Regions from separate parts of the Sphingopyxis sp. 10G20-10 genome, predicted to be linked through region 1. Evidence: predicted binding sites of a transcription regulator. Region 1 holds the regulator's gene; the other holds the start of a gene.
The links. The regulator LexA, encoded in region 1, represses DNA repair genes until DNA is damaged. The targets are predictions, from matches to a motif close to GTTCCNCNCTTGTTCT.
Positions count from the first base shown of each region.

Region 2: ACR3XE_RS05035 (Y-family DNA polymerase) is a predicted target of LexA. The motif match lies at 2,848-2,863, and genes of this name have one in related genera.

Region 1 is NZ_CP195117.1:2,106,027-2,114,311, forward strand. Features, by position in the region: gene ACR3XE_RS10260 (anthranilate synthase component II) at 1-436, shown strand, start outside; gene trpD (anthranilate phosphoribosyltransferase) at 433-1,428, shown strand; gene trpC (indole-3-glycerol phosphate synthase TrpC) at 1,428-2,222, shown strand; gene moaC (cyclic pyranopterin monophosphate synthase MoaC) at 2,219-2,689, shown strand; gene ACR3XE_RS10280 (molybdopterin molybdotransferase MoeA) at 2,686-3,873, shown strand; gene lexA (transcriptional repressor LexA) at 3,979-4,659, shown strand; gene ACR3XE_RS10290 (ComEC/Rec2 family competence protein) at 4,613-6,361, opposite strand; gene ACR3XE_RS10295 (hypothetical protein) at 6,416-6,775, opposite strand; gene gltX (glutamate--tRNA ligase) at 6,774-8,285, shown strand, end outside.
Region 2 is NZ_CP195117.1:1,025,567-1,032,592, forward strand. Features, by position in the region: gene ACR3XE_RS05025 (hypothetical protein) at 345-854, opposite strand; gene ACR3XE_RS05030 (hypothetical protein) at 1,326-1,577, opposite strand; gene ACR3XE_RS05035 (Y-family DNA polymerase) at 1,574-2,818, opposite strand; gene ACR3XE_RS05040 (SOS response-associated peptidase) at 2,940-3,557, shown strand; gene ACR3XE_RS05045 (conjugal transfer protein TraG) at 3,803-5,833, shown strand; gene ACR3XE_RS05050 (CopG family transcriptional regulator) at 5,840-6,244, shown strand; gene trbB (P-type conjugative transfer ATPase TrbB) at 6,241-7,026, shown strand, end outside.

The DNA of each region.
Region 1 (8,285 bases):
GCCGTGCACCCCCAATGAAGCAGGCATGAGCCTCGATCTGGTCGCAGCCTGCGCCGAAGCGTCCAAGCCGCTGCTCGGCGTATGTCTGGGACATCAGGCGATGGGGCAGCATTTCGGCGGCACGGTGCAGCGCGGGCATTTGATGCACGGCAAAACCTCGCCCGTTTGCCACGACGGCAGCGGATTATTCGCCGATTTGCCCTCCCCTTTTACCGCGACGCGCTATCACAGTCTCGAAGTCGTCGATGTACCCGAGACACTGGTGATCAACGCCACCAGCGACGATGGAGCGGTCATGGGATTCCGACACGCCGAACTGCCGCTCCACGGTGTGCAGTTCCACCCCGAAAGCATCGCCACCGAACATGGCCACGCGATGCTGGCAAACTTCCTGAAGATTGCCGGACAGACGGTGCGCGGACGGGCGGCGGCATGAGCCACTTTGGCCCCCTCCCCGATCCGGGCCAGCTGCTCGACCATGACGAGGCCGCAAAGGCTTTTGCCGATATCCTAGATGGCGTGGCTAGCGACGAAGCCGTCGCCGCATTTCTGGTCGCGTTGTCCGATCGCGGCGAAACAATGATAGAAATCTCCGCCGCCGCCGCAGCCATGCGCGAACGGCTCATCCCGATCAAAGCGCCTGCAGGTGCCATCGATGTGTGCGGCACCGGCGGTGACGGCCATCATACGCTCAACGTCTCAACCGCCGTCGCGATTGTCGTCGCCGCGTGCGAAGTGCCGGTCGCCAAACATGGCAATCGCGCCGCATCTTCAAAAGCAGGTGCCGCCGACACGCTCGAAGCACTGGGCCTCGACATGGAGCGTGCGGGACACATGGCAGAGGCAACGCTGGCCGACCTTGGCATTTGCTTTTTGTTCGCCGCCAATCACCACCCCGCCATGGCGCGCATCCAGCCGATCCGCCAAAAACTGGGTCGACGGACGATTTTCAACCTGATGGGGCCGCTCGCCAATCCGGCGCGGGTCAAGCGCCAGCTGATCGGAATTGCACGCCCAGACTATGTGCCGGTCTATGCCGAAGCCTTACACCATCTGGGGACAGAGCATTCGCGCGTCGTATCGGGCGATGAAGGACTCGACGAACTCTCGCTTGCGGGCGGCAACGAAGTCGCGGTCATCACGCCCGACGGTGTGCAGATGCAGCGTAGCGTGGCCGCGGATGCGGGCCTGCCCTCCTATCCCATCGACGCCATTCGCGGCGGTGACGTCAACTGGAACGCACAGGCGCTACGCGCTCTGTTGATGGGTGAGCCCGGGGCCTATCGCGATGCGGTGCTGTATAATGCCGCCGAAGCGCTGGTCATCGCCGGCGTCGCCCCGACCTTGCGCGACGGTGCCGAGGAAGCCGCAGAGGTGATAGACAAGGGGCTCGCCAAGGCGCTGCTCGATTGCTGGATCGCGTATTAATGAACAAGCTGACTGAAATTTTGGCTACAAAGGCCGAGGAAGTCAGGCAACGCAAAGCTGCGCGCTCAATGAGCGAACTCGACCGGATTGCGGCGTCGCCAGTGCGCGGCTTTGCGGCCTCGCTTTGGGCGCGGATCCAAGCAGGCGGCTTTGGCTTGATCGCAGAAATAAAGAAAGCTTCGCCATCCAAAGGACTAATCCGAAAAGATTTTAACCCCGATGACCATGCCCGCGCTTATGCCGATGGCGGGGCGGCCTGTCTGTCGGTACTTACCGACTCCCCCTATTTTCAGGGGCATGAGGATTATCTGGTGGAGGCGCGCGCGGCTTGCGATTTGCCTGTCTTGCGCAAGGATTTCATGGTCGATCCGTGGCAAGTGGCTGAAAGTCGGTCGATCGGTGCCGACGCCATCCTGATCATTGTCGCCGCGCTCGACAATGACGTCATGGCCGAGATTGAAGCAGCGGCCACCGAACGCGGAGTGGATGTGCTGGTCGAAGTCCATGACGAGGCCGAACTGGACCGCGCGCTGACCCACCTCAAATCGCGGCTGATTGGCGTCAACAACCGTGATTTGCGGACTTTTGAGACCAACCTTGGCGTCACAGAGCGTCTGGCGACACGCGTCCCGCCCGGAACCTTGCTGGTCGGAGAAAGCGGCATTTCCATCCATGCCGACTGCCAGCGCCTAGCAAAACATGGGGTTAACGCCTTTCTGGTGGGCGAAAGCCTGATGCGGCAGGATGATGTTTGCACCGCCACCCGCCAGTTACTGACGGGCGAAGCCGTGTGACGCGCCCGACGCATCTCGACGAGAGCGGCGCCGCGCATATGGTCGATGTTGGCGCCAAGGCCACGACAGTCCGCCGCGCCGTCGCGGGTGGACACATCGGCATGACGTCAGATGCACTAAAGGCCATTCGCAATGGAAATGCGCCCAAAGGTGACGTCATCTCGACCGCGCGTATCGCGGGGATTATGGCCGCAAAGCGCACAGCCGACCTGATCCCGCTTTGCCATCCGCTGGCGCTCACCAGCGTGACGGTCGATTTTACATGGGAAGAGGACGGCGTTGCGGTGCGCGCGACGGCGGCAACAACCGGACCGACCGGGGTCGAGATGGAGGCACTGACCGCCGTGTCGGTGACGCTGCTCACCCTCTATGACATGGCAAAGGCGCTCGACCGGGCGATGGTCATTGGTGACATTTGCCTGCTCGAAAAGAGCGGTGGCCGGTCGGGCGACTGGTCAGCACCATGAGCGCGCAGCTTCCGGTTGAGGAAGCTCAGGCGCGATTTCTGGCGCTAAAACCTCCGCTCGCTTCAGAAAATATCCCGCTATTCGAATCTGTTGGGCGCTTTCTTTCAGAAACAATCATAGCCCAGCGCGATCAGCCCACCGCGCCGATGTCGGCGATGGATGGCTTTGCGATCCGCTTTGCCGACCTACCCGGCCCGTGGGCTTTGGCAGGCGAAGTCGCCGCTGGCGCAGTTCCGTCACAAACACTGGCCAGCGGCGAAGCGATCCGCATCTTTACCGGCGCCATGCTGCCCGATGGCGCAGACACGGTCATGGTGCAAGAAGACACGGAAATACGCGGCGGCAGCATATTTTTGACCGGTGACGGTCCGGCAGAGCGCGGCCGCCATATTCGCGCGCGCGGCGGCGACTTTGCCGCTGGTGACAGGCTGCTTGAGCGCGGGACGCGGTTGACTGCGGGCGCTCTTGCCGCTGCGGCGATGAACGGCACCGGCCAAGTTGCGGTCGGCACACGCCCACGCGTGGCGATAGTCACCACCGGCGACGAACTGGTGCCGCCCGGCCACCCCCTCGCCTCCGGCCAGATTCCCGACAGCAATGGAGTCATGCTCGCCGCAATGCTCACCGCCGAGCCCGCGCTAATCACCCCGCCCTGTCATGTTCGTGATGATCGACAGGCTTTATCCAGTCTTTTAGATGAGTTAGCGCGACGTCACGACGTCATCGTTACCGTCGGTGGGGCATCGGTCGGCGTGCATGACCATGTGCGGGGCGCGATTACAGACGCGGGCGGCGCGATCGATTTCTGGAAGATCGCGATGCGCCCCGGCAAGCCGCTTCTCGCCGCGACGTTGAGCGATGCGGTCGTGCTGGGGCTACCCGGCAATCCATCATCGGCCTTCGTCACCGCGACACTGTTTCTGTTGCCATTGGTACGGCATCTAGCGGGGGCCGGTGATCCGCTCCCGCAAATCTACCAAGCGCCGCTGGCCACGCCGCTGGACGCTGGAGGCAGCCGTCGCGATTATCTGCGCGCTGTGGTGGCAAATGGAACAGTGTCGTTGCTGGCCAGCCAGGACAGCGGACAAACCCGTCCCTTGGCGGTGGCCAACGCGCTGGTGGTGCGGGAGATTGGCGCCGCCGCCACAGAGGCCGGAATGCCTGTCCCCTATATCGCGCTCTAACGCGCATTTGACGCAAGGGGATATACACCGCACGCTTGACAACCCCCTCTCTGTTCCACTATCGTTCCCCTTATGTCCGGCTTAGACCCCATTGGAGAATGATCGATGTTGACCGCCAAGCAGCATGAACTGCTCCACTTCATCCAGCAGCGTCTCGACGCTAGCGGGATTTCGCCTTCGTTCGAAGAAATGAAGGAGGCCTTGGGGCTGAAGTCAAAATCAGGGATTCACCGCTTGATCAGTGCGCTTGAAGAACGCGGATTTCTGCGCCGCTTGCCCAATCGCGCGCGCGCTTTGGAAGTCGTAAAATTGCCCGAAGGCGGCAAGGCGGCGCAAGGTTCGTCCGACAATGTTGTTCCACTGCGCAAGTCACCACCTGCGATGCAGCCGATTGCGGCCAATGATATTATCGAGGTGCCGCTGCACGGCAAAATCGCCGCCGGTGTGCCGATCGAGGCGTTTGAGGATCATAACAATCTGTCGGTTCCCGCCGCGCTGCTCGGCTCGGGCGAACATTATGCGTTGGAAGTATCGGGCGATTCGATGGTCGAAGCGGGAATTTTGGATGGCGACTATGCACTGATCCAGAAAGCCGACACGGCACGCGAGGGCGAAATTGTTGTCGCCTTGGTCGACGGGCAGGATGCCACGCTCAAATATTTCCGCCGCGAAGGCGCGATGGTCCGACTCGATCCCGCCAATGGCGCCTATGAACCGCAGCGCTACGCCGCGGACCGCGTCATGGTGCAAGGGCGCTTGTCGGGACTGCTTCGTCGTTACCACTAAGCGTGACGGGGCGACGCCAAGGATGCTCGTCTCCCGCGCGCAGCGCTGTCACGACGCGCGGGCCATCTAGGTAAAGTGCCAAACCGCCCGTTTGCGGCAGGCTGTCGCGATCAATCGTCAGCCAACGGGCGTGACATTCGTCGTGCAACCAGCGATCACTGACCACCACATCGGCGGCAGCGCAGGCCGCGGCCATATCTGTCCCCTCTATCTTTGCCGTGCCGCGTGAGGCCATGATGGTCAGGCTTTGCGATCCCCGGCCCTGTTGCCAGCGACAGAAATCGCGGTTGCATTCGGCTTTTGCCTGACCGGAAGCGGACAGGGCGACCAGTTTGCCATCGACGCCTGCTGCTTCGCCCAGACTGCCGCGAACATAGTCGCCCGCACGGTCGCGCAATAAGGCATAGCGGCCATCGTCCAGCTTTGCGGCAATATGGCGGCCGTCGTTGGTAATCAGCACATCAGGACGTGGCTGTGCGGTCAGGACCAGCGCACCCACCAGCATCGGCGCCAGCCCCGCCCAACGCCAGCGCGTGCGCCACAACAGCAACCAAAGCCCGCCGAGCACCGACAGTGCAAAACCATAGGCCGGAAACACCGGCAATGTCGCGACCGCGCCGGGCGCATCCGCCACCGCATGGGCGAGCACGAGCAAGCCGTTGAGCGCCTCCCCAGCCACCCACCAAAAGGGCGCGCCGATCCCGACGCTGTCGAACAATAACGCCAGCGCCTCCATCGGCATAATCACAAAGGTGGTGAGCGGGATCGCGATCACATTGGCAAGCGCGCCATAGAGGCCGGCCTTGTGAAAATGGAACAAGGCAATCGGCGCCAGAGTCAGCTCAATAACAAGGCCGGTAATCAACAGTCCGGCGATGGCGCGGCCCAAGCGCCACAGCCGAGGTTCTTCGCGGCGCGCAAGAAAAACGCGCATCGGCGGGCTTTCGTGCAGCGCAATAATCGCGGCGACGGCGGCAAAGCTCAATTGAAAACTGGGTCCGGCCAGCGATTCGGGACGCCACACCATAACGATTAACGCCCCCGCCGCGACCAGCCGCAACGTCAAGGCTTCACGCCCCATCATAAAGGCGGCAAGAACCAGCATGGCGGCGATGCACGATCGCAAGGTGGGCACCGCCATGCCTGTCAGCCATGTATAGCCAAGCCCTGCAATCGCGGCCCCGGCAGCGGCATAGAGAATGATCGAACCACGCAGAGCGAGCCGCTGGTTCAGCGCGAGCAAGCGCAACAAGAAAAACATCACAAAGCCGACCACCGCGGTAACATGAAGTCCGCTGATCGCCAGCAAATGTGCCAATCCGCTGCGCCGCATGGCGTTGGCATCATCATCGCTGATCGCGCCGCGATCCCCACTGACCAAAGCAGCGGCGATCCCGCCCGCCGACCCCGCAATTTGCGACTGGACATGCTGGCTGAGCCGAAGCCGCAACGGCGCAACCTCCTTGTCCGCTCCTTTGGCGCGGGTCGGACTGCCGAGAACGGTTCCGACCGCGCCAATCCCGTCGAACCAGGCCCGCTGCGCAAAATCATATCCACCGGGCAGGCTTGGCCCCGGCGGCGGCATCAACCGCGCCCGCACGCCTATCGCTTCGCCCGCCACCAAAGCGTCATGGCCATTAGTCCGCATGGTCAGCCGGACGCGCGGCGGGAGGTCTGGACGATTGTTCGGGCGCACGATCAACCGTTGCTGTCCACGCGCTGGCAGCGGCTCGACGCTTTCGATGCTGGCCGAAAACTAAGTCGTCACCGGATAAGCAACGACCGGCGCCGCAACCCAACTGGCACGCATCCAGATCAGCAGCAGCCCCGTCGCCAAGGAACCGCAGCCAATCGCAATGACGCGCCCAAGTCGCCGTTGCCAGCCGATGAGCAAGCCCGCACAGGCACCCGCAGCGGCGATCAAAAGGAAGCCGATCCATTGCATCTGTGTGGTTAGTGCGAACCAGCTAGCGATCCCGGTTCCCAGCGCGACAGGCAGCCACAGCCCGACACGCTCGCGCTCGACTTCCAATTGGCTTTCAAGCCAAGGCCCCCAGCGCCATGGCAGCAATGACTGCGCCGCACCAATGGGCGTTTGAAGCGGCCAAGTCGCCATGCTAGGGGCAGCTCCGATCATCGCCAATGGGGCGTCAAAGTGGGTGAAAGAGGCCGTGGTGGCAACCGAAAATAATCCAGCCCGTGCAGAAGCAACCCCAGAAGCTACTGGCACAGCGGTTGTGACCCGCTTCGCGCCGTCGCCAACGGGCTTTCTCCATATTGGCGGCGCGCGCACCGCTTTGTTCAACTGGCTGTTTGCACGCCACCATGGCGGCAAATTCCTGTTGCGGATCGAAGATACCGACCGCGCCCGCTCGACCGAAGCGGCCAATGCCGCGATTTTGGACGGGATGCGCTGGCTCGACCTCGATTGGGATGGCGAGACGGTGTTCCAATTCGCCCGCGCCGACCGCCACGCCACTGTTGCCACCGAACTGCTGGCGAAGGGCGAGGCCTATCGCTGCTATCTCAGCCAGAATGAGCTCGCGGCCATGCGTGCCGAGGCTCAAGAAATGCGCACGCCGTTCCGGGTCCGTAGCCCGTGGCGCGACCGTAGCGATGGCGACCCCGCCATCCCCCACGTGATCCGGCTGCGCGCTCCACTCGAAGGTGCCGTCACCATCGCCGATAAGGTGCAGGGTGACGTCACGGTGCAAAATGCCGAGCTCGACGACTTCATCCTGCTGCGTTCGGACGGCACACCCACCTATATGCTCAGCGTCGTCGTCGACGATCATGACATGGGCATCACCCACGTCATCCGTGGCGACGATCATTTGAACAACGCATTCCGCCAGGTCGCGCTGATCCGCGCGATGGGCTGGGATGAGCCTGTCTATGCCCATGTCCCACTGATCCACGGCGCCGACGGCGCGAAACTGTCGAAACGCCACGGCGCGCTGGGGGTTGATGCCTATCGCGACGAGATGGGATATTTACCCGAATCCGTGAACAATTACCTGCTTCGACTCGGCTGGGGACACGGCGACGACGAGATTATCAGCCGTGAACAGGCGGTCGAATGGTTTGACCTGGCGCATGTCGGCCGGTCGCCGTCGCGTTTTGACTTCAAAAAGCTCGAAAATCTGAACGGCCATTATCTACGCGAAGCCGAAGATGCGCGGTTGGCAGAGCTGGTCGCACCGCGCGTAGCCGCTCTGATCGGGCGCGAAATGAGCGACGAGGACCGCGCATTGCTCACCCGTGCGATGGCCGCGCTCAAGCCGCGTGCCAAGTCCTTGGATGAAATCGCGGAAGGATCGGAATTTTTGTTTCTGACGCTGCCTCTGACAGTGGACGAAAAGGCCGCACTGGTGCTAAGCAACGCCCCATCAGGGTTGCTCGCAGCGGTCACCGATCATTTGCGTGCGCTCGATAACTGGAATGCAGAGACAATCGAAGCTGCCGTTCGCGCCACCAGCGAGGCAGCAGAGGTCGGTTTAGGTAAGCTCGCGCAGCCATTACGCGCCGCCTTGACCGGTCGCACTGTGTCTCCAGGGATATTTGACGTGCTGTTGTTGCTGGGACGCGAGGTCAGTCTGGCACGACTTGACGCAGCGCACAATTAT
Region 2 (7,026 bases), 1.1 Mb from region 1:
GCCGGAGCGAGGTGACACACACCATGCAGCTGTCCGGCTTCCCTTGCCGCTGCCTTCCGACTGACAGCGCATCGCTGGCCCCTTCACAAGAAGATGCCCCTCACGCGACGTGCCAATAATGTTTCCGACAAGCTGTGCGAGGTGATCGCGAGCCTCAATAGGGTCTGCTCCGGGGCAAGGGTGGCCGTCCCTGCATGAACCGTCCAGTTCGCGCGCGGCAATGCCCGACAATCTTATGCGCGGACCTTCCGCACACCAAATCGGGCCATCACCGTCCCACACCCTAACAGGGGTGCAGACAAATGTTTCTCCCGCAGGGACAACCGTTGCCAGCAGAATGGCGATCAACGAAATTTTGTCACCATGATGGGCTCAGCCGTGAAGACATTGACGATTTGACCGGGAACCATTGTGGCGGACTTTCCGGTGATGATCGCGGCACCCAGCAGCGCACCAGCTGTATTGCCGCGCCCTTCCTGCCGGTGCATTCCGCGAAGACGATAGTCGACTTGGTTTACCCTGACCCGATCAAATGACAGCTCGAACTTGGCGGATTTACCAACGATGCCCTTGCCCGTTCTCCATGTTACCTGTGCGGTGACTGGCGAACCACGAGGGATGATAACAATGCCCTCATACGACACATCATTGACCACAAGAAAGTCGCGCGTGGTGCCCTCTTTCATCTTCTTCGAGGAGATTTCGACAGAAGGCGTCACTTCAACGAGCGAATTTACCGGGAGTGTGATTGTTTTGGGAGCCGTTTGCGCGGCGTCGACTTCTTGTGCTGAAAGAGCGGATGCGGGCATTGCAGCCAAGGCTGCTACTGCGCCAATAAAGACGGCTGTTCTCATGAAAATCTCCCCCGAATCATGACTATGATCCTCTGCCGCTCTGTTAAGCGTTAGCTATGATATTCTGTCAACGGCGATGTGCAATCAGATGATGTACAATTGGCTATACTGCATTGGGCCATTGTTCTGGGGGTGCAGGAGTCGAATATTTCATTATTTTCCGCTATAGGTCGCCCATTGAGGCGGGGATGATAAAACAGACAATATTGATTGTGGCAGTCCTATCAGGCGCCGCAATAGCGCAACCCAGTGTTGCCAGAGAGTCGGACGCCGAGATCAAGCGCGAGATCATCAAGGAATCGATTCAGCGCTACTCGGGCAATTGCCCTTGCCCATATAATAGAACCAGCAATGGTTCGAAGTGCGGCGGCCGCAGTGCATGGAGCAGGCCAGGGGGCGCATCCCCCAAATGCTATCCTGACGATATCAGCTCTGCGGAAGTCGCAGCCTATCGGGCGCGACACTAAGCCGCTAAGCGATACCCCCGACAAAACCCGCCGTGTCGTGATCGGCAGGCATCGCCATGCGCATTGTCCCCTTGCACCCTCTTTGCCGACACCGTGCGCGGCGCTCGACTTCGCCAAGCGTCAAACGATACGCCGCTTTGCGTGCCAGCAATTCCTCGGCTGTCAGCCAGCGCATATTTCCGCACTTGCGGCATGTCAGCTCGATACGGTCGCCGGGGTCCAGATCGAGCACCTGGATATTGGTGCGCCAGTTCACCAGAAATCCTCCCCGCTGGGGATTCGGGTGAACGATATTTTGCCCCCGACATTGCCGCCCGGTGGTGGCTGCCAAAAGCCGACGCTGGCAACAGTCTTGCCATATTTGATATTGAGCCGGTCGAGTGCCATGCCCAGCCGCTCCCATCGTTGCCGCTCGCTGTCGTCATCGAGCAGGAAATCTAGCTGGCGCTGGTTTGCCGGGGTCAGATCGCCCAGCGTGACGCCGATCCGCATGATTTTGATATTGCGGTCAGGCTTGGGGGTCAGACGGTCCCATAGCGTTGCCAGCGCGCGAAGCACCGCCTGATCGTCATTGACCTGAGGCAGCGTGATCGCGTCGAACCAGCTTTTCTCATAGCCCTGCATCCAAAGCGACAGCGAGGCGCAATAATAGCCCGCACGCCGAACCCGCCTTGCCGCTTTGACCAGCAACAGCCGCGATATGGTGCGGGCATCGGTTAGCGAGCGGGCATCGGGCGGCAACACGCGGGCATGACCGAACATTCCGCGCTCGGTTGGCGGAGCCTCTATGTCATAGCCGTGCAGCGCATACCAAAGCCGCTCGCCGGTCACATTGCGCCATAGCGCGCGGGCATGTTTGGGCTGCATCGCCAGAAAGGCCGCCGTGTCGGTTATCCCCGCACGTATCAGCCGCTTTTCCATCCTGCGACCAATGCCCGGTATATCCTCCAGCGGAACGCGCAGCAGCGGCCCCGGCATATCGCCCGGCCGCCATATGGTCAGTCCGTCGGGCTTTTGCGTGCCCCCCGCTATCTTGGCGAGGTGGCGGTTTGCCGCAAATCCGATGGAGCAGGTCACGGCAGCACCAATGTTATAGCGGATCGCGCGCTTGATCGCCGTTCCCAGTGCTGCGGGGTCGGCGCGTTGATCCTCGTCCAGTCGGCAGGACAGCTCATCGATCGACTTCACCTGATCGACCGGAACAACGGCGTTGATTTCGGACACCAGCGCATTGTGCGCGCGTCGGTATAGGTCGGGCTTTTGCGGCACCAGCACGATGTCGCGGCATATCCGCTGCGCTTCATCGACCATCATGATATTCTTTACGCCGCGTGCTTTGGCTTCGCGCGAACAGGCAATGATGCAGCTTCGCCCGCCCACATAAGGCACGACGCCAACAGGCCGCCCGCGCAATGACGGATCGCGCAGTTGTTCGACCGACGCAAAGAAGCCGTCAAAGTCCAAATAGAGATGCTCAATGGTGGCTGGCTGTCGCATGGCTCGATTCGCAAGGGGAGCCTCTAAGTGGAACATAAGAGGAACATTGGTCAAGCGTCATGCGACAAGCGAATGGCGGCAGACGCGTTGACAGACGAGCCAAGCGCGTCATCATCGCGGCATGTGCAATCTATACGCCAACAAGAATAGCGCGCAGGAAGTCGCTGATCATTTTCGGGCAAGTGCGCCAACCGGCATCAACGCCCCCGGCGAAACCTACCCCCATTATCCCGGCTTGGTCGTGCGCGAAGCTGACGGAAAACGCATCTTGCAGCAAATGACTTGGGGCTTCCCGCTCCGCCTCAAATCGATGAAGCCGGACAGCAAGCCCAAACCCGTCAACAATGCCCGCGACGACAAGCTGCGAAGCGGCATGTGGCGGCATTGGTTCGAAACCCCCGCCCAGCGTTGCCTCATCCCCTTTTCCGCTTTTGCCGAAGCCGAAGGGCCAAAGGGCAAGATGACGCGCACATGGATCAGCACTGCCGATCAGGAAATAGCAGCATGGGCAGGTCTATGGCGACCGACCGACGTTTGGGGCGACTGCTATACCGGCGTCATGGTCGATGCGACCCAAGAGCTATGCGACATTCACGACCGCATGCCGGTCATTTTGCACACCGACGATCATGACATATGGCTCAATGCGCCCGCCGATGAAGCCTTTGCGCTCGTCACCCAATATCCCGCCGATAGATTGGCTGTCGAACGCACCAGCGAGGCGTGGCGGCGAGTTTAGAGCAGATTCAGTGTGAGACCCTGGTGAAAGCGCAATGACCTGTCGGCGGCGAATCGCGAAATCGGCAAGGACCTCCGGATGGTCGCAAGGCTTCAGAACGGGTGAGACTCGCGCATAGGCTGTGGTTTGGCGCTTAATGGCGCGCCGTGGCGCGTCGAGACCGTAGTTTTCACAGCGAGCAATTGAACCGATCCTTGTGGGCATGAACCCGAGCGGCCGTCTGCCCCTCGGGCGGAGCTTTGCCCATGACCCCGACCAAATTGCTTATCGGTCAGATCATTATCGTGTTCGGACTTGTCATCGCGGGGGTGTGGGGCGCGACCCAATGGTGCGCAGCGATGCTCGGTTACCAGCCGCAGCTTGGGTCGCCCTGGTTCAACCTGTTCGACATGCCGGTCTATCGACCCTGGGCCCTATTCCCATGGTGGTATCATTATAACGCCTACGCTCCGCAGGTTTTTGACAGAGCGGGGATACTCGCAGGCGCGAGCGGCTTTATCGGCTGCGGTGCCGCCATTGTCGGATCCTTATGGCGCGCGCGGCAGCAGCGCCATGTCACCACTTATGGATCGGCGCGCTGGGCCGAATCTCGCGAAATCATGCGCGCCGGGATGTTTGGCGAAGCCGGTGTATTCCTGGGTCGTCTTAACAACCGCTATTTGCGCCACAATGGCCCCGAGCATGTCATGGCCTTTGCCCCGACCCGCTCGGGCAAAGGCATTGGTCTTGTCATTCCCACCCTGCTGAGCTGGACCGGTTCGGCGGTCATCCATGACATCAAGGGCGAGAATTGGAAGCTCACCGCTGGCTGGCGCTCGCGCTTCAGCCATGCGCTTTTGTTCAACCCGACCGACCCACGATCAGCCAAATATAATCCGCTGCTCGAAGTGCGCCGCGGCGAATATGAAGTGCGCGACGTCCAGAATATCGCCGACATATTAGTCGATCCCGAAGGGGCACTCGAACGCCGCAACCATTGGGAGAAGACCTCCTATTCACTGCTGGTCGGCGCGATCCTCCACATTCTCTATGCCGAGGAGGAGAAGACGCTCGCGCGCGTGGCGACCTTCCTCTCCGATCCGCAGCGGCCCTTCACCGCGACTTTGCGGCGGATGATGACCACCAATCATCTCGGGACCAAAAAGGCGCCGAAAGTCCATCCGGTTGTCGCGTCTGCAGCGCGCGAAGTGCTCAACAAGTCGGAGAATGAGCGCTCGGGCGTACTTTCGACCGCAATGTCGTTTCTGGGGCTCTATCGCGACCCCACCGTCGCCGCAATTACATCAGGCTGCGACTGGCGCATCGCCGACCTTGTCGAATGCGATCACCCCGTCTCGCTTTACCTCGTCATCCCGCCGTCGGACATTTCACGAACCAAACCGCTCGTCCGCCTCATCCTCAACCAGATTGGCCGCCGCCTCACCGAGCGGCTCGAGGGCGGACCGACGGGGGAGCGCAAGCATCAACTCTTGATGATGCTCGACGAGTTTCCCGCGCTCGGGCGGCTCGATTTCTTCGAAACCGCGCTCGCCTTCATGGCCGGATACGGCATTCGCGCTTTCCTGATCGCCCAGTCGTTGAACCAGATCGAGCGGGCTTATGGCGAGCATCATTCGATCCTCGACAATTGCCATGTCCGCATCGCCTTTGCGACCAATGACGAACGGACCGCGAAACGGATTTCCGACGCGCTTGGCACTGCGACCGAGCAGCGCGCGATGCGCAACTATGCCGGGCACCGGCTTGCGCCCTGGCTCGCGCATGTCATGGTCAGCCGCCAGGAAACCGCGCGCGCCCTCCTGACACAGGGCGAGGTGATGCAGCTTCCCGAAACGGACGAGCTGGTTCTGGTATCGGGTCTGGCCCCGATCCGCGCGAAGAAGCTGCGCTATTTTGAAGACGCGAACTTCATAAACCGCCTCGCGCCGCCACCGGCCCTGTCAAAATCCCGCTATGCCGACCGGCCCGTAGCGCGGTCCAACGACTGGGGCAGCTTTGCCTGCAAACAGGATGCGCGACTGGAGCCGTCGGAGGAAGCCACGGAGGCGTCGGGGGAGGGCGGCGGCCTGCAGCAGCAACGCCATCCGGGGCTCGCCGCTGAGCGTGCGCCGAAGCCCGAGGCGCCCAAGCAATTTGATATGTTCGCTCCTGATCAGGACGAACAGGATCCGGCCACGGACAAAAAGGCAATGGATCAGGCGCGGGGCTTGAGCTCGATCGCGCGCGGCTATGGCATCAACGAGAGCAGCGGGCACGACCCGCTGCCGGGGCTGTGACAGGCCATGAAGTTGCGGCAGAATCTTTATATCGACGGCGAGTTGTCCCAAGCGCTCGATGCGCTCGCTGCCAAGCCCGGTGCGACCAAAAGCGGCATCGTCAACGATGCACTTACCGCCTGGCTCGCCCGGCGCGGGACCAAGGAGATCGATGATCTGGTGAAAGGCCGGCTCGATCGTATCAGCCGCGAGATTGGCCGGGCGCGGCGCGATATCGACGTGCTGCTCGAGAGTCTGTCGCTGTTCATACGCTACCAGCTCATGGTGACGGCGCCGTTGCCCGAGGCCGATAGCGCGGCGCGCGCGGTCGGTCGCGAGCGCTTCGAGGCGTTCGTGACCCAGGTAGGCCGCCAGATTGCGGGCGGCAAGCGCTCGATCGACACTGACGATCAATCGGAGGTCGCCCTATGACCGGCGTTTTATCTGCAGAACGGCGGCGCGCGATGTTGTGCACGGCGATGGGGCCGACCATCGTTGCAGCGCTCGCTGATCCCCTGACCCAGGAGATCATGGTCAATCCTGATGGTATATTGCGGTTCGACCGCCTCGGTGAGGGCCGTATCGATAGCGGAACGCGCTACGATCCGGCGCAGGTCGAACGCATCATCCGGCTGGTCGCGAGCCATGCCCGCACCGAAGTCCATGCCACATCGCCGATTGTGTCGGCAGAACTGCCGCCGCATGGACAGGGGGCAGGCGAACGCTTCGAAGGCATATTACCGCCGGTCAGTCTCGCGCCCTGCTTCTCGATCCGCAAACCCGCCGCGCGCATCTACACGCTGCTCGATTATGTCGAGGGCGGCATTATGTGCGCCGACGCTGCGCGGATTTTGTCGCTTGGCGTCGTCGAGCGCCAGAATATTCTCGTCGTCGGCGGGACGAGCTCGGGCAAGACCACGCTCGCCAATGCGCTGCTCGACGAGATGGGCACCCTCGACGAGCGGGTCATCCTGATCGAGGACATACGCGAGCTCCAATGTGCAGCGCGCGATGTGGTCGCGCTGCGCACCCGGCCCGGCGTTGTCGCCATGTCCGATCTTGTCCGTTCGACGCTGCGACTGCGCCCCGACCGCATCATCGTCGGCGAGGTGCGCGGCGCCGAGGCGCTCGATATGCTCAAGGCCTGGAACACCGGGCATCCCGGCGGCATCGCGACCGTGCATGCCAATTCGGCGCTTTCGGCGCTCTACCGG